3 regions of the Haematobacter sp. genome follow, and region 1 is predicted to be linked to each of the others. Evidence: riboswitches for the same ligand, from Rfam matches in the RefSeq annotation. Region 1 holds a riboswitch; each other region holds the start of a gene.

What was found. A riboswitch is a leader RNA that binds a small molecule or an ion and turns the genes downstream of it on or off. The one in region 1 is predicted to bind cobalamin.
Region 2: another riboswitch for cobalamin. It lies ahead of RT513_RS09590 (TonB-dependent receptor plug domain-containing protein); the one in region 1 lies ahead of RT513_RS03115 (DUF1636 domain-containing protein).
Region 3: another riboswitch for cobalamin. It lies ahead of RT513_RS18680 (TonB-dependent receptor); the one in region 1 lies ahead of RT513_RS03115 (DUF1636 domain-containing protein).

Annotation. Positions count from the first base shown of each region.
Region 1 covers NZ_DAMDHB010000002.1:190,011-198,018, forward strand. Annotated here, with positions in the region: gene RT513_RS03100 (aminotransferase class III-fold pyridoxal phosphate-dependent enzyme) at 1-2,301, shown strand, start outside; gene RT513_RS03105 (glycine reductase) at 2,409-3,332, shown strand; gene cobO (cob(I)yrinic acid a,c-diamide adenosyltransferase) at 3,371-3,997, opposite strand; cobalamin riboswitch at 4,032-4,236, shown strand; gene RT513_RS03115 (DUF1636 domain-containing protein) at 4,343-4,705, shown strand; gene cobW (cobalamin biosynthesis protein CobW) at 4,706-5,722, shown strand; gene cobN (cobaltochelatase subunit CobN) at 5,722-8,008, shown strand, end outside.
Region 2 covers NZ_DAMDHB010000012.1:27,995-36,002, forward strand. Annotated here, with positions in the region: gene RT513_RS09585 (ABC transporter substrate-binding protein) at 1-1,208, opposite strand, end outside; gene RT513_RS09590 (TonB-dependent receptor plug domain-containing protein) at 1,202-3,097, opposite strand; cobalamin riboswitch at 3,228-3,426, opposite strand; gene RT513_RS09595 (copper chaperone PCu(A)C) at 3,486-3,950, opposite strand; gene RT513_RS09600 (protein-disulfide reductase DsbD domain-containing protein) at 4,108-4,926, opposite strand; gene RT513_RS09605 (YqgE/AlgH family protein) at 5,069-5,623, shown strand; gene RT513_RS09610 (L-threonylcarbamoyladenylate synthase) at 6,028-7,032, opposite strand; gene RT513_RS09615 (acyl-CoA dehydrogenase) at 7,115-8,008, shown strand, end outside.
Region 3 covers NZ_DAMDHB010000047.1:901-8,908, reverse strand. Annotated here, with positions in the region: gene RT513_RS18700 (MFS transporter) at 1-757, shown strand, start outside; gene RT513_RS18695 (thiolase family protein) at 812-1,999, shown strand; gene RT513_RS18690 (MATE family efflux transporter) at 1,996-3,405, shown strand; gene RT513_RS18685 (TetR/AcrR family transcriptional regulator) at 3,402-3,986, shown strand; cobalamin riboswitch at 4,189-4,384, shown strand; gene RT513_RS18680 (TonB-dependent receptor) at 4,488-6,626, shown strand; gene RT513_RS18675 (DUF6925 family protein) at 6,630-7,370, shown strand; gene RT513_RS18670 (ABC transporter substrate-binding protein) at 7,367-8,008, shown strand, end outside.

The DNA of each region.
Region 1 (8,008 bases):
TTTCACGGCAAGACGCTCGGCGCCCTCTCAGCCACGGGAAAATCGCTTTACCAACAGGGCTTCAATGCCCCGGCCCCCGATTTCGACTATGTGCCCTACGGCGATCTTGCCGCTCTTGAAGCGCGGCTTGTCGCGTCTGCGGATGGTATCGCGGCCTTCATCTTCGAACCGATCCAGGGAGAGGGCGGCGTGGTCTGCCCGCCCGAAGGTTACGCCGAAGCAGCGATCGCCCTTTGCCGGAAGCATGGCGTCCTGACGATTCTCGATGAAATTCAGACCGGTCTGGGGCGCACCGGCGAGCTTTTCGCCTGCTCGAGCTTCCAGGAAGTCCCCGACATGCTGCTGCTCTCCAAGGCGCTCGGCGGCGGGTTGATGCCGATTGGAGCCTGTATCGTACGCCCTTCCGCATGGGATGACCGCTTCGGGCGGCTCCATAGTTCCACTTTCGCCAACAATGCACTGGCTGCCACCGTTGCCTGTGCGACGCTCGATCAGTTGCTGGAGGATGATCAGGCGCTGGTTCGGCGCGTGGCGGAGAACGGCACCTACATCCGGGCGCGGCTTGAAGAGTTGCAGCGCGCCTATCCCGACGTGATCCGGGAGGTCCGGGGACGGGGATATATGCTCGGCCTGGAGTTCCAGCCGCTTGAGGAGCGTCGCAATTCGGCCATCATGGCGCACGCCGGCTTCAACGGTGGCGTGACGGCGCTTATCGCCTCCTATCTGGTAAACGTGCAGAAGGTGCTTACGGCTCCGCTGTTCAACGACAGCCGTGTTCTCCGGCTTCAACCGCCGCTCATCCTCGGACGCGACGGGCTCGACAAGGCTGTGGCCGCGCTCGAAGCGGTCTGCCGGATCATCCATGAGAACGACTACTACTCTCTCGTGCGCCACCTCGTCGCGCGGAGGGGAGGGGAGCTTGCGGAAGAAGGGCCGCAGATGGCGCCACAGACGGGAACGCAGACGGCAGTCGTGCCGAAGGGCAGCCTTGTCCCGGGTCGCTTCGGGTTCGTGATCCACTACACCGAGGACGAGGATATCTTCCGCTCCGACGCCTCCCTGCGACAGTTCAACGAGGAGGAACTGGCAAGCTGGAAGGCGTGGGTGAAGGGCCTTGGCCCGGGCATCGTCCACGAGATTCCCGATGTCACCTCCCGTGCAGGCAAGGTTGCCTCCGGCTGGCTACTCTCGGTGCCCATGCTGCCCGGCGACATGCGCGGCAAGGGAAAGGCCGAGGCCCGTCAGATGATCGCGGAAGCGGTGGCCATCGCAGGGGAGCAGGGCGCGTGCCGTGTGGGTCTCGGTGCCTTCACCTCAATCGTCACACGCGGCGGTGAAACCGTGACTGGGCGCGGCGTGCCTATCACCAGCGGGAATACACTGACCACCGTCTCTGCGGTGAAGGCGATCACCCAGCTCTGCCGGCGCACCGGCATCGCCCTTGAGGACGCGCATGTGGTCGTCGTGGGCGCATCGGGAGCGATCGGGCGGCTTGGAGCCATGCTGCTTGCCCGGCGGGCCGGACGCATGACGCTGGTGGGGAACGCCCGCAATCCCTTTGCTCCGCGCCTGCTCTCCAAGGTCGCCGACGACATCCTTGCCTCGCTGGCCAGAAGCCCGCGCACCGATGCCTGGACGCCGGGACTGCTGGCGCGCTCCGTCCGCCAGATGGACACGGAGAAGACGATCCACGTTCCTCCGAAGGCGAAAGCGGGTTACGGGCACGTCCTCTCCTGGACGACCGATCTGGAACCGGCGCTGGCGGATGCGGATGTCGTCCTCGTGGCCACGAGTTCGGATACCGTGCTTGTCGATCCGCGGCGTCTGAAGCCCGGAACGCTGGTCTGCGATGTGGCGCGTCCGCCGAATGTGCAGAAAGCCGATCTGCGCGGCACCGGCGTGATGGTCTTTGACGGCGGTCTCGTCCGCCCGCCGGGAGAAGTGGACCTCGGGCCTTTCCAGACGCTGCCTGCCAACATCGCTTGGGGTTGCCTGAGCGAGACGATGCTGCTGGCCCTCTCCGGTCAGGAGCGGGACTTCAGCATCGGCTCCACCCTCACGCTCGCGGATGCCGACCTGCTCTCGGCTCTGGCGGAGGAACATGGCTTCGAGCCGGCGCCCGCCCAGTGGTATGGTGACATGGTGACGGAGGCAGCAATCAACGCTTTCGCTGCCCAGTTCCGCCGGAAAGCCGTCGACCGGGTCGGTGGACGGGCGGGCGTGCCTCCGCTCTCTGACCATTCCCTGCCGTCCCTCGCCGCGGACACGGGCATCCGCAATCGGTCCGATCGTTTCTGGTAAGGTTGCCGCATCACCGCGGCCATGGACAAACCGGCTGTCTATGCGCACAACTGGCCCGGGCGTGGCGCTCCGATACGCGCCACGCAGAGGGAGAGAGGGCCGGGATGATGCAAAGACCCCAGAGTGATGCCGCGTTGACGGAACCTGTCGGCTACATGCGCCGGACGCGGGACTGGTATCTGGGCCTTGGCTATGACACGCCCTACGAATGGGCCCACAATCCCGACGCGCCCTTTGCGCCTTTGACCCTTCCGTTGGCCGAAAGCACGGTCACCCTCATCACCACCGCCGTTCCCTACGATCCGGCCAAGGGTCCGCAGGGACAGGGCGCGCCGTACAATTCCGCAGCGAAGTTCTACGAGGTCTATTCCCTCCCCACCGCCACAGACCCGGACCTGCGGATCGCCCATGTCGGCATCGATCGGGAGAATGCCGACATGACCGATCAGGGCGCGTGGTTCCCTCTGGCGGCGCTGCGACAGGCGGCTGCGCGGATCGGGTGGATCGCCCCCCGGTTTCACGGTGCTCCGACCAACCGCAGCCAACGCCATACCATGGAGGTGGATGCGCCGGAAATACTGGCCCGCTGCCGGGAGGATGGCGTGACCGCCGCGATTCTGGTGCCGAACTGCCCCGTCTGCCATCAGACGGTCACGCTCGTGGCCCGGCATCTGGAGGAAAACGGCATTTCCACTGTCATCATGGGCGCGGCGAAGGACATCGTGGAGCATGCCGGCGCCCCGCGTCTGCTGTTCAGCGACATGCCGCTCGGCAATGCGGCGGGGCGTCCCAACGACCCTGACTCTCAGCTGCGCAACGTTCACCGCGCGCTCGACATGCTGGAACGCGCGCCCGGACCTCGGACGACAATGCACTCTCCGGAGACGTTTTCGCCTGATATGGGCTGGAAGCTCGATTACTCCAACATTCACAGCCGCACCCCCGATGAGGTCGCCGTTCTGCGGGCCGAAGCGGAGAGCGCGCGGCTGACCGCCCGGCAGATCAGGGCCGAGACGCTCGGCGCGTCCTGACCTCCAGCCCGGCCCGCAGGTAGCGGCGGAGCGCGCGTTCAGAACTCGACCCCCGCCTGTGCCCGGATACCGCTGCGGAACGGGTGTTTCACGGCCTGCATCTCCGTGACCAGATCGGCAACCTCGATCAGGTCGGATTTCGCGTTCCGCCCGGTGAGCACCACGTGGGTCATGGGGGGTTTTTCGTCCCGAAGGAACGCCACCACCTCTGCTATGTCGAGATAATCGTAGCGGAGCGCGATATTGATCTCGTCGAGGAGCACCATACGGATCGCGGGATCGCGGATCATCTCTTTCGCCTTTTCCCACGCCGCCCTCGCGGCAGCGCGATCGCGGGCAAGGTCCTGCGTCTCCCACGTGAAACCCTCGCCCATGGTGTGGAACCGGCAGAGGTGGCCGAAGCTGCCGGTCAGCAGATCGCGCTCCCCGGTGGTCATCGCCCCCTTGATGAACTGCACCACGGCGGTTGGCATGCCATGGGCGATGGAGCGCAGCACCATGCCGAAGGCGGAGGAGGACTTGCCCTTCCCCGGACCCGTAAGAACGATCACCAGCCCCTTCTCTCCGGTCCGTTCGGCCATCATGCGGTCCCGCGCTGCCTTGATGCGCGCCTTTTTCCCCGCATGGGCGGCGGCTTCCTCCGGCGTGATAGTGTCATCGGGCACGGCACTCTCCTTGACTTCCGGCGCGCGGCGTGGCTTGGCTGTCCGCATCGCTGGTTCCTGCCATATGGCAGGCTAAGAGGGAATGCGACAGGCTTCACCGCCCCAACGCAGCCGCCCCCGCGACCGTGACCGGAGAGGTCGCCCGCAGAGCCACTGGGAAACCGGGAAGGTGGGGCGCCCGCCAGGGGAAACCCTGACATCCGCAAGCCGGGAGACCTGCCGCGATCTGCCGCCCCGAGGGCGGTTGTCCGAAGCCGCGGCCGGGGTGTGCCGCAGGGCGGTGATTGCCGTTCCGGCAGCCCCGTTCTGCTCCCGTCCGCCAAGACCGTCTGGCCGGAGGGGCCGATGAGCGATGCAATGGAACTGGTGGTCTGTACCACCTGCCGCCTGCAGGGTGCCGACCCGAACGTCGCCCCCGATGCGCCCCGCGATGGCGCGCGCCTGTCCGACGCGCTTGCGCGCGCGGGCATCGACCACCGGCGCCAGCCGTGCCTGTCCGCCTGCTCGCGGGGCTGTGCCGTGGTGCTTCGCGGGCCGGGGCGCTGGACCTATGTGCAGGGCGCACTGAACCCGGACCTCCACCTCGATGACCTGATCGCCATGATCCACGCCTATGCGACCGCGCCCGATGGCGTGGTGCCGTGGCGCGCACGGCCCGAAGTCATCCGCAAGAACACCATCGCCCGCATACCGCCCCTGGAGGATTGAATGTCCATCGAAAAGACCCCCGTCACCATCGTCACCGGATTTCTGGGCGCGGGAAAGACCACGCTGATCCGGCATCTTCTCCAGAACCCCGGCGGACGCAGGCTGGCGGTGCTGGTCAACGAATTCGGCGATGTCGGGGTGGACGGCGACCTGATCCGCGCCTGTGCGGATGCCGATTGCCCGGAGGCGAATATCGTCGAGCTTACCAACGGCTGCATCTGCTGCACCGTCGCCGATGAGTTCATCCCCTCCATCGAGCGGCTGATGGCGCTGGAGCCGCGGCCCGATCATATCGTGATCGAGACCTCCGGCCTTGCCCTGCCGAAGCCGTTGCTGAAGGCGTTTGACTGGCCCGACCTGCGCTCGCGGATCACGATCGACGGCGTGGTGGCCGTGGCGGATGCGGAGGCGGTGGCGAAGGGCCTTTTCGCGCCCGATCCCGCACATCCGGGCGACGCGTCGGAGGTCGATCACGAGACGCCGCTGTCGGAGGTGTTCGAGGATCAGATCGCCTGCGCCGATATCGTGCTGCTGTCGAAGGCCGATCTGGCCGGTGAGGCCGGGTTGGCCGAGGCGCGCAGGGTGATCGGCGCCGAAGCACCCCGCGCGCTGCCCATGATCGCGCTCACCGAAGGCGTGATCGACCCCCGCGTCGTGCTGGGCCTCAACGCCGCGGCAGAGGATGGGCTGGACGCCCGCCCCTCCCACCACGACGGGGAGGAGGAGCATGACCACGATGATTTCGATACCATTGTCCTCGACATGCCGGAGATAGCCGATCCTCAGGTGCTCGCCGAGCGGGTCGCGGCGCTGGCGGGTGAGCAGAGGATCCTCCGCGTGAAGGGCCATGTGGCGGTGACGGACAGGCCCTTCCGCCTTCTGGTTCAGGCCGTCGGCCCGCGCGTCCGCCATCAGTTCGACCGCCTCTGGGGGGAGCAACCGCGGCAGGGGCGGCTCGTCATCATCGCGGAGAAGGGCGATCTTGATGCCGAAGCCGTGCGTGCGGCGCTCCTCTGATGCACGTCCTGTTCCGCGAAAGCCACGGGCTGGAGGAGACGGTCACCCCGCAGGATCTGGGGCAATCGCCCGCGGACCTTGTGGTGTTGTCGTTTTCCGACAGCGATCTGGGGGCTTTCGCGGCGGGCTGGCATCGGGGGCGGGAGGGGTTGCCGTCCTTGCGGCTGGCCAATCTGTCCGCGCTCGCCCATCCGCTGTCCGTGGACACTTATGTTGACCGTACGCTTTCGGGGGCGAAGGGGGTTCTGATCCGGCTCATCGGGGGCGCATCCTGGTGGTCCTACGGCGTGGAGCAGGTTTCGCGACTGGCACGGGAGCGGGACATCGCCCTTGCCATCCTGCCCGCAGACGGATGCCCCGATCCGGCGTTGGACGCCGCCTCCACGCTCCCCGTGGCAACGCTGCGGCGGCTTTCCACCCTCTGCGAAGCAGGGGGAGAGATCGCGGCGCAGGGGGCTCTGGCACAGCTTGCTCTGGCCGCGGGGCTGTATGCCGGACCCGTCCCCGGGCCGAAGACGCTGCCCTCCTTCGGCTTCTGGCATCCCGATACCGGCCCCATGACCGATCCACCCGGCGGCACGCCGCCGCTTGTCGCCATTCCATTCTATCGCGCATGGCTCGCCGCGGCGGATACCGATGGGATCGCCGGTCTGATCCGGGGGTTTGAGCGGGAGGGCTTTCGCGCCGCAGGTCTTTTCCTGCCAAGCCTGAAGGACAGCGCCGCCGCCGCATGGCTTCGTGACATCTTGCCTGCGCTGGCACCTGTGGCGATCGTCAACACCACCGCTTTCTCCGCCCGAAGCGAGGGGGCGTCGCCGCTCGAGGCGGCCCGCGTGCCGGTGTTTCAAGCGATCCACGCCACGTCCGCACGCGCGGCGTGGCAGGCGTCCGGGCGCGGTCTTTCCCCCTCCGATCTGGCGATGCATGTCGCGCTGCCGGAGGTGGACGGGCGGATCGGCGCAGGCGTGATCTCTTTCAAGGAGCCGCGGGCCCGGAATGCGGATCTGCAGTTCACCCAGTCCCGGCATGGGGCGGATCAGCCGGGTATCGCCGCGACGGTCGCCCGTGTGCGCGCCTGGCACCGGCTTGCAACCCTGCCCCCCGCAGAGCGGCGCGTAGCGCTTGTCCTGTCCACCTACCCTGGCAAGGCCCACCGGGCGGCACATGCCGTGGGGCTCGACGTGTTTGCTTCGGCAGAGGCGATGCTTGAGGATTTGCGCCAAGCAGGTCATGTGGCGCCCTCCGGCCCGGCGCTGGAAGCGGCGCTCGACGAAACGGTGCATTGGCCTCTCGCCTCCTACCGCCACACGCTCCAAAGCCTTCCCGAAGCATTGCAGGCGGAGCTGCGCGCGACCCATGGCGATGTCACGGATGCGGGCTTCGCCTTTCACGCCACCCGTCGCGGCAACGTGGTGCTGGCGCTTCAACCGGAGCGCGGCGGCGGAGAGGACCGGGAGGACGCCTATCACGATACGACCCGCGTCCCCTGCCATGCCTACGCCGCCTTCTACCTCTGGCTGCGCGAGCAGGTGGATGCCATCGTGCATATCGGCGCGCATGGCACGCTGGAATGGCTGCCCGGCAAGGCCGCCGCGCTTTCGCCTGTGTGCTGGCCGCAGGCGCTGACCGGCCCGATGCCCGTGATCTATCCGTTCATCGTCAACGATCCGGGAGAGGCCGCACAGGCACGCCGCCGCCTTGGTGCCGTGACGCTCGGCCATCTGCCGCCGCCCCTGGCCGAGAGCGGCCTTTCGCCGGAGCTTCTGCGGATCGAGCGGCTGCTGGATGAGTATTCCACCGCCGACGGGCTGGACCCGCCGCGCCGCGCCCGGCTGATCTCCGCCATCCGGCAGGAGGCTCAGCGGGCGGGCATTGAGGACGACCTTGGCCTTCCGGGGAGCGCATCAGCGGCGGAGGCGATTCCGCGTATCGACCGCTTCGTCTGCGACGTGAAGGAAAGCCAGTTCGGCGAGGGACTGCACATATGGGGTCGCGGCACGCCGCAGGCGGGGGGCGGACTGGCAGGGGATCCCGCCTCCGTCGAGGCGGAGCAACGGGCTCTCCCCGCCGCCCTCTCCGGCAAGCCCATGCCGCCCGGACCGTCCGGCTCACCCTATCGCGGGCGCAGTGACGTTCTGCCGACGGGGCGCAACATGTATGGCACGGACCCGCGCGCCGTTCCCTCGCGCGCGGCTTACGCACAGGGGGTAAAGCTGGCGGAGGAACTGGTCCGGCGTCACCTGCAGGATCGGGGCGACTATCCACGCGGGCTTGTGGTCAATCTCT
Region 2 (8,008 bases), on a different contig from region 1:
CCCGCAAGGCTGGCATCGCCCGCCGTATAGCCGTTGGCATAATACAGCGCCGCGCGGCGCCGGTCGGCGGGCGGTTGGCCAAGCGCGGCGAGGTCGGCGTCGAACCGCTTGACGAGGCTTTCCGCCTCCGCCGTCCGGCCCAGAGCCGCGCCCATCCGCCGGACATTGTCGCGGATACCGGCGAGGCTGGTCTCCGGGTCAAACACCTCGACCGGCACGCCGATGCGGCGCAGGAGAGCGGTGGTTGCCGCGGAGCCGTAGCGCCCGGCCAGCACGAGGTCCGGTTGCAGCAGAACGATCTCCTCCGCCAGCCCGTGGTTGTGGGGGTAGCGGGCTGCCTCCTCCGTCATGGCGGAAGAGCGGGGATCACTTGCGAGATGGCTGATGGAGACCAGTTGCCCCGGTGCCGCCAGCATCATGGCAAGCTGGTCGGTGCAGAGGTTCACCGAGACGACGCGTCTGGAGACGGCGGCGGTCCCTGCTGCGGGGCTGGACGCAGGGGCCTCCGCTCCGGCGCGTTTCTCCCCTGCGGATACCGGAGGGGCGGACGTGTCCACGTGAGCGGCGCTCGGAGCAAGGGCATGGGGCGTCCTGCTGTCTGCCGAAGCGTCTTGCGCTGTTCCGGTCGCAAGGCCCGCGACAGCGGCGGAGGTTGCGAACAGGGGAGTCGGCCCCCGCTGCGCGGCAGAGACAAGGGCCAAAGATGCGCGACCGATGACGCGCTGTCGCGTGACGCGATCCCGCCGCGCAGCAGAGAGAGGGGTCAGAGACGCGCCCCTCCCCGGTGCGGCATCCGGCCCTCCTTCCGGCATAAGGGCGGCGCGTCCGGCGACTCCGGTGAGGAGGGTTTCTGCAACCGCCAGGGGTGCCGCAAAGGGTGCTTCCGATGCGATGCCCGAAACGGTTCCGGGAACCTTGAGCCGCCCCGCTTCAAGCCCCGCTCCGGTGGCCCCGGTGAGGGCGAATGTTTCTGAAACCGCCGATGCGCTGACCGAAGCGGTGCCGAGAGCCGCGATGCGCCCCGCTTCAAGCCCCGTATAGGGCACGGGCATCGACGTCAGGAAAGGTCGAGAGAATGGGGTAAGGACGGCGGCCGCAGGGAACGCGGGCGCCATCGAAGCGTCGGTCTCCGTCCGGGCGGCAAGCTCCGCGGCCTGCGCGGAAACCGCGAAGGTGAGAAGCGCCGTCCCGATGAGCCGTGCTACCATTTCGCCTCCAGCCCGAGATAGGCCTGCCGCCCTTGGTTTCGGAAACCCCAGACGTCCATGTACTCCTTGTCGAACAGGTTCACCACGCGGGCGGTGGCGCGGAGGTTTTCCGTGAGATCGTAACCGGCGGCGAGGTTGACGAGCGTATAGTTGCCCAGTTCCTTCGTCTCGTAGAAGCCCCAGTACTGCGTATCGTAATTGCCCGCCACGTAACGGATATCGGCGGTGAGCGATCCGCGACCGTTCAGCACCTGCTGCGTGGCGCCCAGACCAAGCTCATGCCGGGGGCGGCGCACTTCCACCGTGCCGTCAGGGTTCTTTGCGTCCAGATAGGTGTAGCTGACCGACAGACGCAGATCCTCCGTCGCATCGAACCGCCCGGCGATCTCCACCCCTTCACGCGGGCTCTTGCCCCGCTGGTTGATGTAGCTCGCCCTCCCGTCCGGGGCGGCGCCATAGACATAGGTGATCTCGTCTTCCATCTTCTCGTTGAAGTAGGTGACGTCGATCAGCCCGCGTCCGTTCAGCAGTTCCGCCTCGACGCCGATATCGTAGCCGGTGTTGCGCTCAGGCCTCAATGCGGGATTGCCGATGGTGTAACCGTCATTGGCGAAAAGCTCGTAATAGGAGGGTTTCACCAGTCCCCGCCCGGCAGAGGCATGCACACGGAAAGCGCTGTCCGGGATCTGCCACGACAGGCCGATGTTCCAGCTCGTGAAATCCTCGAACGTGTCGAAATCGTCATGGCGGAGGCCCGCCTGCACATCCACGCCCGTGTCGAAGGAGCCGCGGTATTCCACGGCCACCGAATTGTTGGCGCGATCATAGTCGCGGGCAGTGTCGTTCTCGTCCTCCGACCGTTCGAGCATGACGTTGAGCAGGTGCCGCGCCTCGGTCACCGGCCGGCCGTCCAGCCCGTAGCTGAGCCGGTATTTCAGCGCGCGCGTCTCCCCCCGCGTCTCCGCGGCCTCCGTCGTGCCCTGCCGAAAGACCGAGTTCTGAAATTCCAGCCGGTTGACGAGCCGTCCTTCCAGCATTTCGTATTCGGCCCAGAGGGAGCCGGTGAACTCCTTGCGCTCCCCCGTGAGGTGCGGATCGTCGATCAGATAATCGCGATAGCCGGTGGCGGCATAGTTCGTCGCGTCGTAGCCATAGTTCTCTTCGGAATGCCGCAGGGTAAAGCCGAGCTTCAGGGCCTCCGTCGCCTGCCAGTCGCCGGTCAACCCGATGGTGCGGCGGTCAATCCCGTCTTTCTCGCTGCCGGTGAAGGCGGGGTTGTAGCCGTGATCGTCCCGCTTCGAGACGTTGAAGGACAACCCGCCCCGCTCCGTCCGCTGGGTGACCCAGCCGGAGGCCGCATAGCCGTTGCCGACCTCCACCGCACCGCCGTAATGCGTGCCGATCTCTCCCCGCCGGGTGATGATGTTGATGACCCCGGCAGACGCATTCGAGCCGAAATAGACCGACTGAGGGCCGCGCAGCACCTCGATCCGCTCGACATTCGCGGTTTCCAGCCCGGTCAGGATATACTCGTCATTGCCGCCCGTCGCCGGAACCCCGTCGATGAGGATGAGGGTGTGGTTCGCCTCTGCGCCCCGGAGGCGGATCTGCGTGAAGCTGGGGCCGGCGGAGGTGACGGAGACGCCCGGCACTCCGCGGAGCGCGTCCTGTACGGTGCGGATGCCGCGCTCATCGATCTCCGCCGCGGTTATCACGGTGAAGGCGCGCCCATAGGCACCCGCGGCAATGGGGGTAAGCCCGCCGGACAACACGATGCTGTCCAGCATCACCGGAGAGCCGGTCTGGGCATGAGCGGCCAGCGGGACATGAACGGCCAGCGGGGCGAGGGCGGTAAGAACTGTGATCGTCCTGATGCCAGTGAAGGTCATCGCAGGGGCCTTTCCAACGCGATGCCGCATACATGGCGGCCCGCGAATTGCAGAATGGCCTGATGGGAGTCCCGCAGGCCGGTGACGTCACCTCTGCGGAAGGGCCGCTTTCCAGACGCACCCCGCGCCGGAAATGGGTGAGCGCTGCGGCAGGTCTCCTGGCTCGCGGGTCATCGCTCGGGCCGGTCTTCCCGGAGGCGGACCTCCAGTGACGTTCTTGGCCGTCGCTCGCCGCTCACAGTTGCGGGGGCAGCCGCGGTCTTGCCCGAAGGCGCACCGCAGTTCCCTTTTCATCCGGCCTTACCGGAACCGAAGCAGACCATGGATGATCCGCTCCGCCGATTCTTGTCAAGCGCGAAGGGGGGCGCCCCCTTCGCGAATGGCCGGATCAGTTGGGCGAATGCCCGTTGCCCATGCCGGCCTTGCGGGCCTCCACATTGAATACGACCGGGACTTCGCCCGCGTTTTCGAACACAAGAACCGCGTCCATCCGGTCGGCAGCGGACCACAGACGGGTTTCGGGCGCGGTGAAGCTCACATGCGGGCCGGTGGGGCTCAGGTGCACGGTCTCTCCGGCGGGAATGGTGATGGGGCCTGCGGAAGTGGTGGCAACCATGTTCCGAAAACGCTCTGCCGTACGGAGGCTCGCTTCACCCTTCGCCGGGCGGATGGCGACCAGCCGGTCATCGGTCGCGCCCGCATTCGTGACGGAGAAATAGCCCTGCGGTGCCTGCCCGTCTCGGGTCGTCTCGAAAGCATAGGGATGCCCGACCGTCAGATCGCCCGCGCGGAAATCATGCGCGAAGGCGGGGGTGGCAAGCAGAAGCGACATCAGCGGAAGGCTGCGAAACATGGATACTCCAATCATACTGGGATCATACTGGACCTGCCGGCGAAGCGGCGGGCACGCTCCCTAACAGAAAGGATCAGGGCATGCGAGGCGCAGCGTTCCTGATTTTGCCATAATTTTGTGCATAACCGGTATGATCGCGCGACATTATGTCGCGATGTCAGCCCGCCGGGCAGCCCAGCATATCCACCGCGCCCCTGTCGCCGATAAGCGTGATGCGCAGCCGGGAACGGTCCAGCGCCAGCGTCTCTCCGGGAGGGGGAACGAGATCCGCGGAGGCCGTCACGCCATGGGCCTCCCGCCGCGTATCGCTTTCCGACACCCAGACGGAGGGGTCCGGTGTCTCAAACACCGCAAGTTCCCGTCCCCCAAGCGATGGAGCCTGAAAGGAGGCCGTCACGCGGAGCCCGTCCGGGATTGCCTCCACACGGCAGCGCAGGCTCTTTACCCCTGCCATGTCTGCATCCAGCGGGCCGGAGGCCAGGGCCGCGCGGATTGCCGGGTCCGGCTGCTTCGTCACCGGCAGGACGGCGTCGATCCGAAGATCGACCGGCACACAGATGTCGCGGCAGACCCCCAGCATGACATGGCTCCGCAGCGAAATGGGCTGATCCGCATTCCGCGCGCGGATTTCCAGGGGCAGGACCAGCTCGCGCGTATAGCCGACCGTGCGCATTCCGTTCAGCTCGAACACATGCGGCGCGGGCCAGTGCAGCGTCACATCCGCCAGGTTCTCCGAGCCGCTCCAGTCAAAACCGGGCGGGATGCCCGCATCCCCCGGTGCGCGCCAGTAGGTCTTCCACTGGTCGGCGAGCGTCAGGCGGATGGCCGCGAGATGGCTGCCATCGGCCTGCCGCCAGCCGGGAAGAACCTCTGCCTGCACCACGTCCTGCGGACGCGTTGGGGCGGCATGTCCCGCGAGGGCAGGCAGCAGCGTCGCTGCGGCAAAGGCGAGGAGGGGGAGCGGGCTGAGCATCATGGCGGGACTGTCGGCGGGATGTCGCAGGACTTGAAATCACATTCCGGCGAAGAGATGGCATTGTCTCCCATGCGACGCAATCTCCGCTTGTGCCGATAGTCCGGTGCGCCATCTTATGCTCATGAGCAACAGGACCACGCATATGTCTGACCTGGGGGGCAAGCTCCTCATCGCGATGCCCGGTCTGGGCGATCCGCGGTTTGAAAGGAGCGTGATCCTGATCTGCGCCCATTCTCCGCAGGGGTCCATGGGGCTTGTCGTCAACAAGCCGGCTGCGGATATCAGTTTTGAGGCGCTGTTGGACCAGCTTTCCATACCCCACCTCGGGGGCCGCTGCCCGATCCATGTCGGCGGCCCGATGGAAGCCGCCCGCGGCTTTGTCCTCCATTCGCCGCAGATCGATGAGGAGGAGGCCGGGACGATAGAGGTCGGCCCCCACTTCGCGATGACCACCACGCCCGATATCCTGCGGGAGATCGCGCGCGGCACTGGGCCGGGGCAGGCGCTCCTGGCGCTGGGCTACGCAGGTTGGGGCCCGGGTCAGTTGGAGAACGAGATTCTCCGCGATGACTGGTTGGTGTGCGACGCGCTTCCCGACCTCGTCTTCGCCGCCGACAACGGAACGAAGTGGCTTGCCGCGATCCGGTCGATGGGCGTGGATCCGATAAGCCTGTCGGCCTTCGGCGGCAGGGCCTGAGGGTTCCGGCGTTCGGCGCGGTGGCCGCAGTGGCGGACCTCGCCATCGCGTTCCTCCTGTGCGAGCGCGACCGATGTCGTCGCCTTGCGGGCATCCCGTCCGATGAGCATGCGGCTCAGCATCCGGTCCCCCTTTCTGAGGCGCGCCACCGGCAAATCCGGCGCAGCCTTTGAACAGAGAATGCGGCGCAAAAGGTCCCTGAGCCAGTCACCGCGCAGCCGGATCATGGGATCTGACAGCCTGCTGAAAAAGTTCGCAAGGGTCATGCCTGCGCTCTGGGAATCGGCAGATCTGACCCGGACTTGCCTGAAGCGTGTCGATTTTCGGCTGGTGTTCGCAGAGGGTGAAGGATTCCACGCCACGCGGGTCCAACGCGGGTCTGAAACCCTTTCTTCGGCAGCCTGCTAAGCTGATCGGTCAAACGGATCGGTCACGGGCCGTGGGGCGGCGGCACGGCGCAACCTGTCGTTGATCGCGCGCCCCAACCCGGTTTCCGGGATGGGTGAGACGGCGATGACCGTTCCGGGGCCGGTGTCGATTTCCCGCATGTAGTGAAAGAGGTTGGCCGCCGCTTCCGTCAGATCACCTGCGGGAGAGAGGTTCAGCGTGGCGCCCGCATCCTGGGGCCCGAAGCCGAGCCATGCCTCCCCCGGTGCGGGCCGGGTGGCGAGGCGCATCTCGGCCCGCGGCGCGTAGTGGGAGGAGAGCTGCCCCGGCGCGACGGGCCGCGCCGGATCGGCCGCGGGCGCGGGGATCGCACGGCCCAAAGCGGCTTCCAGATCCTCGAGCGCCAGCCCGCCGGGGCGGAGCAGCAGCGGTGCCTCCAGCAGCCCGACGATCGTCGATTCCACCCCCACGGCGGCCTCTCCGCCGTCGATCACCGCTTCGATCCGCCCGTCAAGACCGTCGAGCACATGGGCCGCGCGGGTCGGGCTGACCCGGCCCGAGGGATTGGCGGATGGCGCGGCCAGAGGCCCGCCGAACCGGCGGAGCAACGCCTGTGCGACGGGATGCGCGGGCACCCGCACCGCCACGCTGTCATTGCCCGCCGTGACCAGCGGCGACAGCCCCGCTTCCGGCAGCAGCGGCAGGACGAGCGTCAGCGGCCCCGGCCAGAAGGCGCGGGCCAGCCGCTCCGCCTCCGGCGTCAGCCGGGCATAGCGGCCCACGCCTGCCAGATCGGCGACATGGATGATGAGAGGATTGAACCGGGGCCGCCCCTTCGCCTCGAAGATGCGCGCCACCGCGTGATCCTGCCGCGCATCGGCGGCCAGCCCATAGACCGTTTCCGTCGGCAGGGCCACCAGCCCCCCCTCTGCCAGAAGGCGCGCCGCGGTCTCTATCCCCGCGCCGTCAGGGGCGAGACGGCGTGTGGTTCCAGTGACGCTGCGTTGGGGCTTGCCGGTCATGTTGCTTTGTTTAGCCTTCGTGCCAGTTGATGCCGAGATACGCGCCCGGGCGGTCGCCGCCAAGGTGCGAGGGGAGAATTCGATGGCTTTTCGCGCGCCGGTGAAGGATCAGACCTTCATCTTCGATCATATCGTTGGTTTTCAGGGCCTCTCCGCCACAGAGCCCTATGCGGATGCCACGCGCGATCTGGCGCAGCAGATCCTCGATGAGGCGGCCAAGCTGGCGGGGGATGTCCTCGCGCCGCTGAACCGGGCAGGCGATCTGACGCCCGCAAAGTTGGAGAACGGCGTCGTCCGCACCTCTCCCGGCTTTGCCGAAGGGTATCGCGCCATCGCGGAGGGCGGCTGGGTCGGCATGTCGGCGGCCCCGGAATTCGGCGGGATGGGCCTGCCGATCACGCTGGCCACGGCGGTGAACGAGATGTTCTCCGGCGCCTGCCTGTCGCTGCACCTGAACCCCCTGCTCACCCAGGGCCAGATCGAGGCGCTGGAGCATCACGCCACGGATGAGCTGAAGCGCCTTTACCTGCCGAAACTGACCTCCGGGGAATGGAACGGCACGATGAACCTCACCGAACCCGGCGCGGGGTCGGATGTCGGCGCGCTGGTGACGAAGGCGGTGGACAACGGCGACGGCACCTTCGCGATTTCGGGGCAGAAGATCTTCATCACCTGGGGCGACGGGGATTTCATGCCCAATGTGTGCCACCTCGTGCTGGCGCGGCTCCCCGATGGCGGGCCGGGCGTCAAGGGGATCAGCCTGTTCCTCGTGCCGAAGCTGCTCCTCGATGAGGACGGCGAACCCGGACCCAGAAACGGCGTGCGCGTCGTGTCGCTGGAGCACAAGATGGGCCTGCATGGCTCGCCGACCTGCGTGATGGAATACGACAATGCGACCGGCTGGCTGATCGGCGAGCGGAACGGCGGCATCAAGGCGATGTTCACCATGATGAACAACGCCCGTCTCGGTGTGGCG
Region 3 (8,008 bases), on a different contig from region 1:
GCTGATCCTGTCGCTGGCCACGCTGCTGATTTCCGCCGCAGCGGTGCTGGTGCTGATGCGCGACCATCCGTCCGACCTTGGCCTTGCCCCCTTCGGGGCGACGGCGGTGGTTCCGGCACCGCCGCGGCAAAGCCTTGGCGCAATGCTCGCCTCGCCGCTGGTGACCCTGCGCGAGGCGTCGGGGACGCGGATGTTCTGGCTGCTGTTCGGCACCTTCTTCATCTGCGGTGCTTCGACCAACGGGTTGATCCAGACCCATTTCATCGCGCTTTGCGGGGATTTCGGTCTGGCGGCGGTGACAGCAGCGGGGATGCTGGCGCTGATCGGCGTCTTCGACTTCGTCGGCACGGTCGGCTCGGGCTGGTTGTCAGACCGCTATGACAGCCGGTGGCTGCTGTTCTGGTATTACGGCCTGCGCGGGCTGTCCCTGGTCTGGCTACCGTTCAGCGATTTCAGCCTCTATGCCCTGTCGATCTTTGCGATTTTCTATGGCCTCGACTGGGTGGCAACGGTGCCACCAACGGTAAAGCTGGCCAGCCAGCATTTCGGCGACCGGTCGAACATCGTTTTCGGCTGGGTCTTTGCAGGCCACCAGTTGGGCGCCGCGGCAGCGGCCTGGGGTGCGGGAGCCACGCGCACCGCCTATGACAGCTATCTTCCCGCCTTCTTCGCCGCCGGCGTCCTGTGCCTCGTCGCCGCACTTGCCATCGTCGCCCTAGGGTTCGGTGGCACCGCGCGGCGGGCGGCACTCTCCTGAAATGACGCGGAGGCGCACCCACCGCCGCCCACTTACACCCGAAGGAAGTTTCCCATGACCCGTTCCGACATCATACTTGCCGCCCCGGTTCGTACCGCGATTGGCAGTTTCAACGGCAGTCTGAAATCCATCCCGGCGACGGCGCTTGGGGCCACGGTCCTGCGCGAAACCCTGGCTCGTGCAGCTCTCGATCCGGTCGAGATCGGCTCGGTCATCATGGGCAATGTCATCCAGGCGGGCAACCGGATGAACCCCGCGCGGCAGGCCGCAATCCATGCCGGACTGCCGGTCTCGGTTCCCGCGCTGACGGTCAACCGCGTTTGCGGATCTGGCGCGCAAGCCATCGTCAGCGCCGCGCAGGAGATTTCGGCCGGGGTGGTGCCGGTGGCGCTGGCAGGCGGGATGGAGAACATGGACCGCGCGCCCTATCTTTTGACAGAGGGACGCTGGGGCTATCGCATGGGCCCGGCGGAGATCCTCGACAGCCTCCTGACCGACGGTTTGAACGATGCATTTTCGGGCCAGCATTCCGGCTGGCATACCGAGGATCTCGTCACCCGTGCCGGGCTGAGCCGTGCAGCGCAGGATGCCTTCGCACTGCGCTCGCAACAGAATTTTGCAGCGGCGGAGGCAGCGGGGTCGTTCGCGGCCGAGATCACCGGGGTCGAGGTGAACACGCGGAAGGGAACCGAGGTCTTTCTCCGGGACGAGGCGCCCCGCCCCGATACGACCGCTGAGGCGCTGGCACGGCTGAAACCGGCTTTCCGGCCGGACGGAACAATCACCGCCGGCAATGCGCCGGGGCTGAACGCCGGGGCCGCAGCCGTGGTGGTTGCCGACCGGGTCTGGGCTGAGCGGCGGGGCCTTGCGCCGATGGCCCGGCTGGCCGGCTATGGTGTGGCGGCGGTGGAGCCGGGGCTCTTCGGCCTTGGCCCCGTGCCCGCCGTCGAAAAGGCGCTGGCGCATGCCGGCTGGACCCTGGGCGATCTGGAGCGGATCGAGATCAACGAGGCCTTTGCCGCCGTGCCACTTGCCGTCGCGCAGGAGCTTGGCCTGCCTCTCGACATCATCAATGTCGAGGGTGGCGCCATTGCCCATGGCCATGCCATCGGCGCGACCGGGGCCGTGCTGGTGACGCGGCTGCTGCATTCGATGCAGCGAGACAGCCTGTCACGCGGGATGGTGACCCTGTGCATCGGTGGTGGTCAGGGCATTGCACTGGCCGTGGAATTGGTCGGATGACGGCTATCTCGGCGTCATCCACCGTCCAGCATGATCGGCGGACCCAACGCCTGCTGGATGCGCCGATCCTGCCGCTGCTGATCCGCATGGCCCTGCCCAATGTGATGATCATGCTGGCACAGGCCTCGACCGGGCTGATCGAGACCTTCTGGGTCTCCAAGCTCGGCACCAACGCATTGGCCGGCATGGCGCTGGTCTTTCCGGTGGTCATGCTGATGACCACGATTTCGGCCGGTGCGGTCGGCGGGGCGATTTCGTCATCGATCGCGCGGGCGCTCGGCGCGGGCCGCCGAAATGAGGCCGACGCTCTTGTCCTGCATGCAGTGGTGGTCAATCTCGTGATCGGCCTCGCCTTCTCGATCCTGTTCCTGATCTGGGGGCGGCGGATCTACGCAGCACTCGGCGGCAGCGGGGAAGAACTGGAGGCGGCGGTGCTCTATTCCAACGTGGTCTTTGCCGGAAACGTCTTCACCTGGCTGATGAACGGGCTGGCCAGCGTCATCCGAGGAACCGGGAACATGCTGGTTCCAGCCATGGTGACAGTTCTGGGCGTGGTCTTTCTGGTGCCCGTATCGCCCCTGCTGATCTTTGGTGCAGGACCCGTCCCCGCCATGGGGATTGCGGGCGGCGGCCTGGCACTGGTGCTTTACTACATCGCCGGAATGCTGGTGCTTGGCGCCTACGTCGCCTCTGGCCGCAATCCGGCGCGGTTCCGCCTGAAGCCACTTCGGTGGGCGCTGTTCTGGGGTATCCTGCGGATCGGCGCACTGTCATCGGTCCAGTCGCTGCTGACAAATCTGGTGATCGCGGGATCGACCGCGATCATCGCGGCAAAGCTGGGGGTCGAGGCGGTGGCGGGCTTCGGCACCGGCATCCGGCTCGAATACCTGCTGATCCCGCTGGTCTTCGGCATCGGCGCACCGCTGGTGGCGCTGGTCGGCACCAATATGGCTGCGGGGCAGCACCGCCGCGCTCGGCAGATCGCCCTGACCGGGGCGGTCCTGGCCTTTACTGTGACCGAGGTGGTGGGGCTGGTCGCTGCCCTGTTCCCGGTGGCTTGGCTGACGCTTTTCAGCGCAGAACCCGGCATGATCGACGCCGGGCGCGCCTATCTGCGGATTGTCGGGCCGTTCTACGGCTTCTTTGGGCTGGGGCTTGTTCTCTACTTCGCGGCGCAGGGGCAGCAGAAGCTGTTGATGCCGCTGGCCGCCGGTTTGTTGCGGCTGACAATCGCCCTTGGTGGCGGCTGGCTGGCGCTTGAGGCGACGGACGATATCCGGGCGCTTTATGCCGCATTGGCGCTCGGGCTGGTCGCCTATGGGTCGTTTATGCTGCTATCGGCCTTGCGCGATCCGACGGGCCGGGCCATTCCGGTCCCAGGCGAAGCGAAGGGGATAGCACCATGAGGGTCAGCCGCGTCCAGGCCGAGGCGAACCGGCAGAGGGTGATCGACGAAGCCAGCCAGCTGTTCCGCGAACACGGCTACGACGGTATCGGGCTCAAGGACCTGATGCAGGCCGCGGGGATGACGCCGGGCGGGTTCTACAAGCAATTCGCTTCGAAAGACGATCTTGCCGCCCAGGCCACCGCCCGTGCGGTCGAGCGATCGTCCTCTCGCTGGACCGAGGTCGTTGACGCGAACCCCGATGCACCGCTCCGAGCCCTTGCGGCCTTCTACCTCTCGCCCGCACATGTCGCAATGCGGGATCGGGGTTGCCCCCTGGCAACGCTGGGTTCGGACGCCCCCCGCCACGCGCCCGAAGTCCGGGCGGAGATGGAGAAAGGTCTGCGTGCCCACCTCTCCATCGCCGATGCGGCTTTGGGAACTCCGGCAGGCGCGAACCCATCGCCTGCAGCGCTGGCGGCAGTATCGACCATGGTCGGCGCGCTCGTCCTTGCCCGCCTGACAGCGGATGAGGGCCTTGCGAAGAGTCTTCTGGAGACAGCGGCGAACCGGGTGGAGGAACTCGCGACAAGCCGGAAATAGGACTGCGATCAATGATGATCGAGCCTGCACTTACGGACGCCGGAAATCGGACGGAACCCAAATCCGGCGTCGCATCTGCGTCGGCGCGCGCGGTGCCCCATCAAACGCGCCATCTCTCCTCCAGTGACGTCGGCTCGCCCAAGCCGCCTGCTGAAAAGACATCGCGGTGCGCAGCAATTCAGTTGACATCACGGGTCGGTGATCCTAGCGCTCGGGGGACGGTTCCCTTCGGGGATCAAAAGGGAATGCAGTGCGGCTAACTTGGCCCATGCTGCGGCTGTCCCCGCAACTGTAGGCGGCAAGGCGGTCTTCGTTTACCACTGGGCCTGCGCCCGGGAAGGGGAAGACCTCCGTTCGAGCCGTGAGCCAGGAGACCTGCCGTCGGCCGATTTCACGCGCGAACACGTCGGGCGGGGTGTCCTGACGGGGGAAGTCTCCGGGCTGCGCCCGGCTATGGACCTGCGTTCGCAAGTGACGTGTCTTTTGCCCCAGGGGCTATGCATGTCCATCTTTTCCACAAATCCCCGCCGGCTGATGTTGGCCCTGCTCGCGCTTTCAACCTGTCCGGCGGGCCTGCTTCACGCCCAGGAAACCACGCTCGACACCGTGGTGATCACCGGCCCGCCCACGCTGGGTTTTACCACTCCGGCCACATCTGGTAGCCGCCTCGGGGTGTCCGTGAAAGATATTCCCGCCTCGATCTCCGTGGTCACGGCTGCAACCATCGCCGCGCGCGGGCAGACTGATGTGGTCGAAGCTGTCACCCAAGACATTCCCGGAGTGACCTCGGTCGCGGCGCCCGTGTTCGGCAGCGCCTATGCGCTGCGCGGATTCCAGGGCAACAATTCGGTGATGCAGCTCTATGACGGTACACGGCTTTTCCCCGGCCGGGGCAATATCAGCTTCCCCTTCGACAGCTGGCTCGTGGAGCGGATCGAAGTACTGCACGGGCCCGCATCGGTCATGCACGGCACCGGCGCCATCGGCGGAACGATCGACATCCAGCCCAAGCGTCCCTTCGCCGGTCCGATCCGGCAGGAGGTGGCTGCGCTGCTCGACAGCAACCTGCGCACACGGCTGGCCTATGACGCGGGCGGTTCGTTGAACGACCGGCTCAGTTTCCGCCTGAACGCCGTGGGCGACGCGTCGCAAGGCTGGGTCGACGATACCGACAGCCGCAATCTCGTCCTTTCCGGTGCACTGGCCTGGGAAGCGACGGACGATGTGAAGGTCACGCTGAGCGGCGCCCATGCGGATCGCGAGCCACCCGCCTATTTCGGTACCCCCTTGCGGGACGGAACGATTGTCGAATCCTTCCGGAACAACAATTTCAACGTCTCGGACGCCGAAAATCGCTTCCGCGACAGCTGGATGCAGCTTCGCACGGAATGGACCCCCTCCGATACCGTCGGTGTGGAATGGGTGATCTACGGCATCGACAGCCGGCGAACCTTCCGCAATGCCGAAACCTATCTCTGGGATCCCGCGACGGATCTGGTCACCGTGGATGAATTCCGTCGCATCCGGCAGGATCAGTCTCAATTCGGTACGCGCGCTAACGTGCGGTTCAGCGGTGATGTGGCGGGGCGGAGCAACCAGCTGCTTCTGGGCTTCGACGTGAACCGCGCCAAATCCGACTTTGCCGATTTCGCGGCCTACGCCCCCCGCTTCGTCGATCCGTGGCACCCGGAGGTAGGCCGCTTTCCGCTGCCGGATGACTTGGTCCCCCGCTATCACTCCACCCTCGACCAGCATGCAGTGTTCGCCGAGGACCGGCTCGAGATCACCGATCGATGGGCGATCAGCGCCGGCCTGCGCTACGACTGGTTCACGGTGGAGCGTGAGGATCACATATCGGCCGCGAATGACTTCTCCGCCGATTTTGAGGGGCCGGGTGGCCGGCTGGGCCTGACCTTCGCACCGAATACCGCGACCGTCTTCTATGTCCAGATGTCCTATGCGACCGATCCGGTGAACCTGCCGCTGCTCGACTATTCCGCCTCCATGACGGATTTCGACATGACGACCGGTAGGCAGTTCGAACTGGGCGTCAAGCAATCGGTGTTCGAAGGGCGCGGGGAATGGTCGCTGGCGGTCTTCGATATCATCAAGCGCAACCTGCTGGTATTCGACTCGGCGACCTTCGCCACGCAGCAGGTCGGGCGGCAATCCTCGCGAGGGGTAGAACTGGCCGGGGCGTTCCAGCTGTCCGACGACGTGAAGCTGGGCGGGAACGCCGCCTGGACGCGGGCGCGCTACGACGATTTCACCTCCATCAACTGGCTGACCTTCGAGGTGGAGGATTATTCCGGCAATGTGCCGATCCTGGTGCCGGAACTGTCGGGCAACCTGTGGGGGTCGTGGGATTTCGCTCCCGGATGGCGCGCGAACGGGTCTGTGCAGTTGATCGGAAAATCCTACTACGACTTCGCGAATACCACGAAGCGGGCGGGCTACGGTCTGGTTAACGTCGGCGTCGACTACGTGCCCGACGCGGCCTCCGTCTGGAGCCTGCGGGTGACGAACCTGCTCGACCGGGTCTATGCCGACTACCTGCGCACCGATCCGTCGACGGAGCGCGCGCAAGCCTTCCTGGGTCAGCCCCGCACGGTTGATCTCGCCTATCGGCGGAAGTTCTGACCCTTGCCGACCGGGCTGATCGAAGAACTGATGGCGGATCCGCGCTGCATCTGGAGCATGGGCGGGCCCGGCGCGGTGCTGGGTCTGGCGGGGGCCGATCTGGGCAGGCGGGGGGCGTTGCACCTGCGCCTGCCGCCCGACCTGCGCCCGTTGGCCTTCGAGGTGCTGAGTTCCGACCCGGAGGGCTGGAACCACGGCATCTCGCTTTGCCTGCCGGAGACGGTGTCGCACGCCGTCGAACGCGCCCCCGAGGGGGAGGTCGAGATTCCGACGGGGTCGCGACTGATCCGGCTCAGCCACCGCGGGCGGGACTGGATCGCGCGCGGCCCTCTGGGACGGCTGGAGGTCTGGGACCGCGATCCGCCGCTGCTCGGCGACACACGGCGCACCCATCCCGCCACCACGCCGGTCCCGGCGGGGCTGCTGCCGTTCGCCCATGCCTTTCCCGCCCATCCGTGCCGCCATCGCCCCGGCGTGGCGCGGCCTTTCGATGTAGAGGACCATGCCGCCTTCCAGCGTCTTCTGGCGCGGTTCGGGCCGCCCGATCTGGTGGCACTGAAGACGGCCGTACGGCGGGCGGTCCGGGCGGGGGAGGATCTGCCCGTTCCCGCCGGGCGCCATGGCCGGGCGCAACTTCGCGTGGCCCTGCGGCAGGAACGGCTGCTGGCGCCCTGCTTCCATCTCGACCGCCTCATTGTCCGGCACGACCCGCCGCTGGCCCGGCATCTGGGGATCGGGCTATGAACCGGCGCGCGGCGATTGCCGCTGCGCTGGCGCTGGCAGCTCATGCCCGCGCAGGCGGCGCCCTGTCGCCTGCGGGCGCCGGGGATACCGCGGGGGGCGTGGTTACTACGGAGCTCATCCTGACGGAAACCTGTCTCGCGCTCGGCCACGGCCCCGCCGCCATCGGTAATCGCGGGCTTTATCAGCGGCTGGTGGGAGATCCCGCCCCCGGCGCGGCGTTGGACCTCGGCCCGCTGAACGAGCCGAACCTCGAATTGCTGCGCCGTCTGGCCCCGCGACTGATCCTTGCCGCCGCGTGGCAACAGGCGGCAGCGGGCCGGCTGGAGCGTATCGCCCCGGTCGAATGGCTGCAGACCCTGCCGCTGGAGGGCGCGCTGACGACGGCCCGCGCGCTGGCGGATCAGATGGCGCGCATTCTCGGCCGCGATTCCGGTCCGCTGCTGGCCCGGCTGGAGGATGCGCTGACCCCGCTCGGCGCGCAGCGGGCGCTGATCGTGCGGATGCTGGAGGATGGGCGGCACATGATCGTCTTCGGTCCGGGTTCGCTGCCCGGTGACGTGCTGTCGGCCATGGGGCTGACCAATGCCGCGACCGGCAGCATGATCTGGGGGGCGCGCAGCACGGGGCTGGAGGAACTG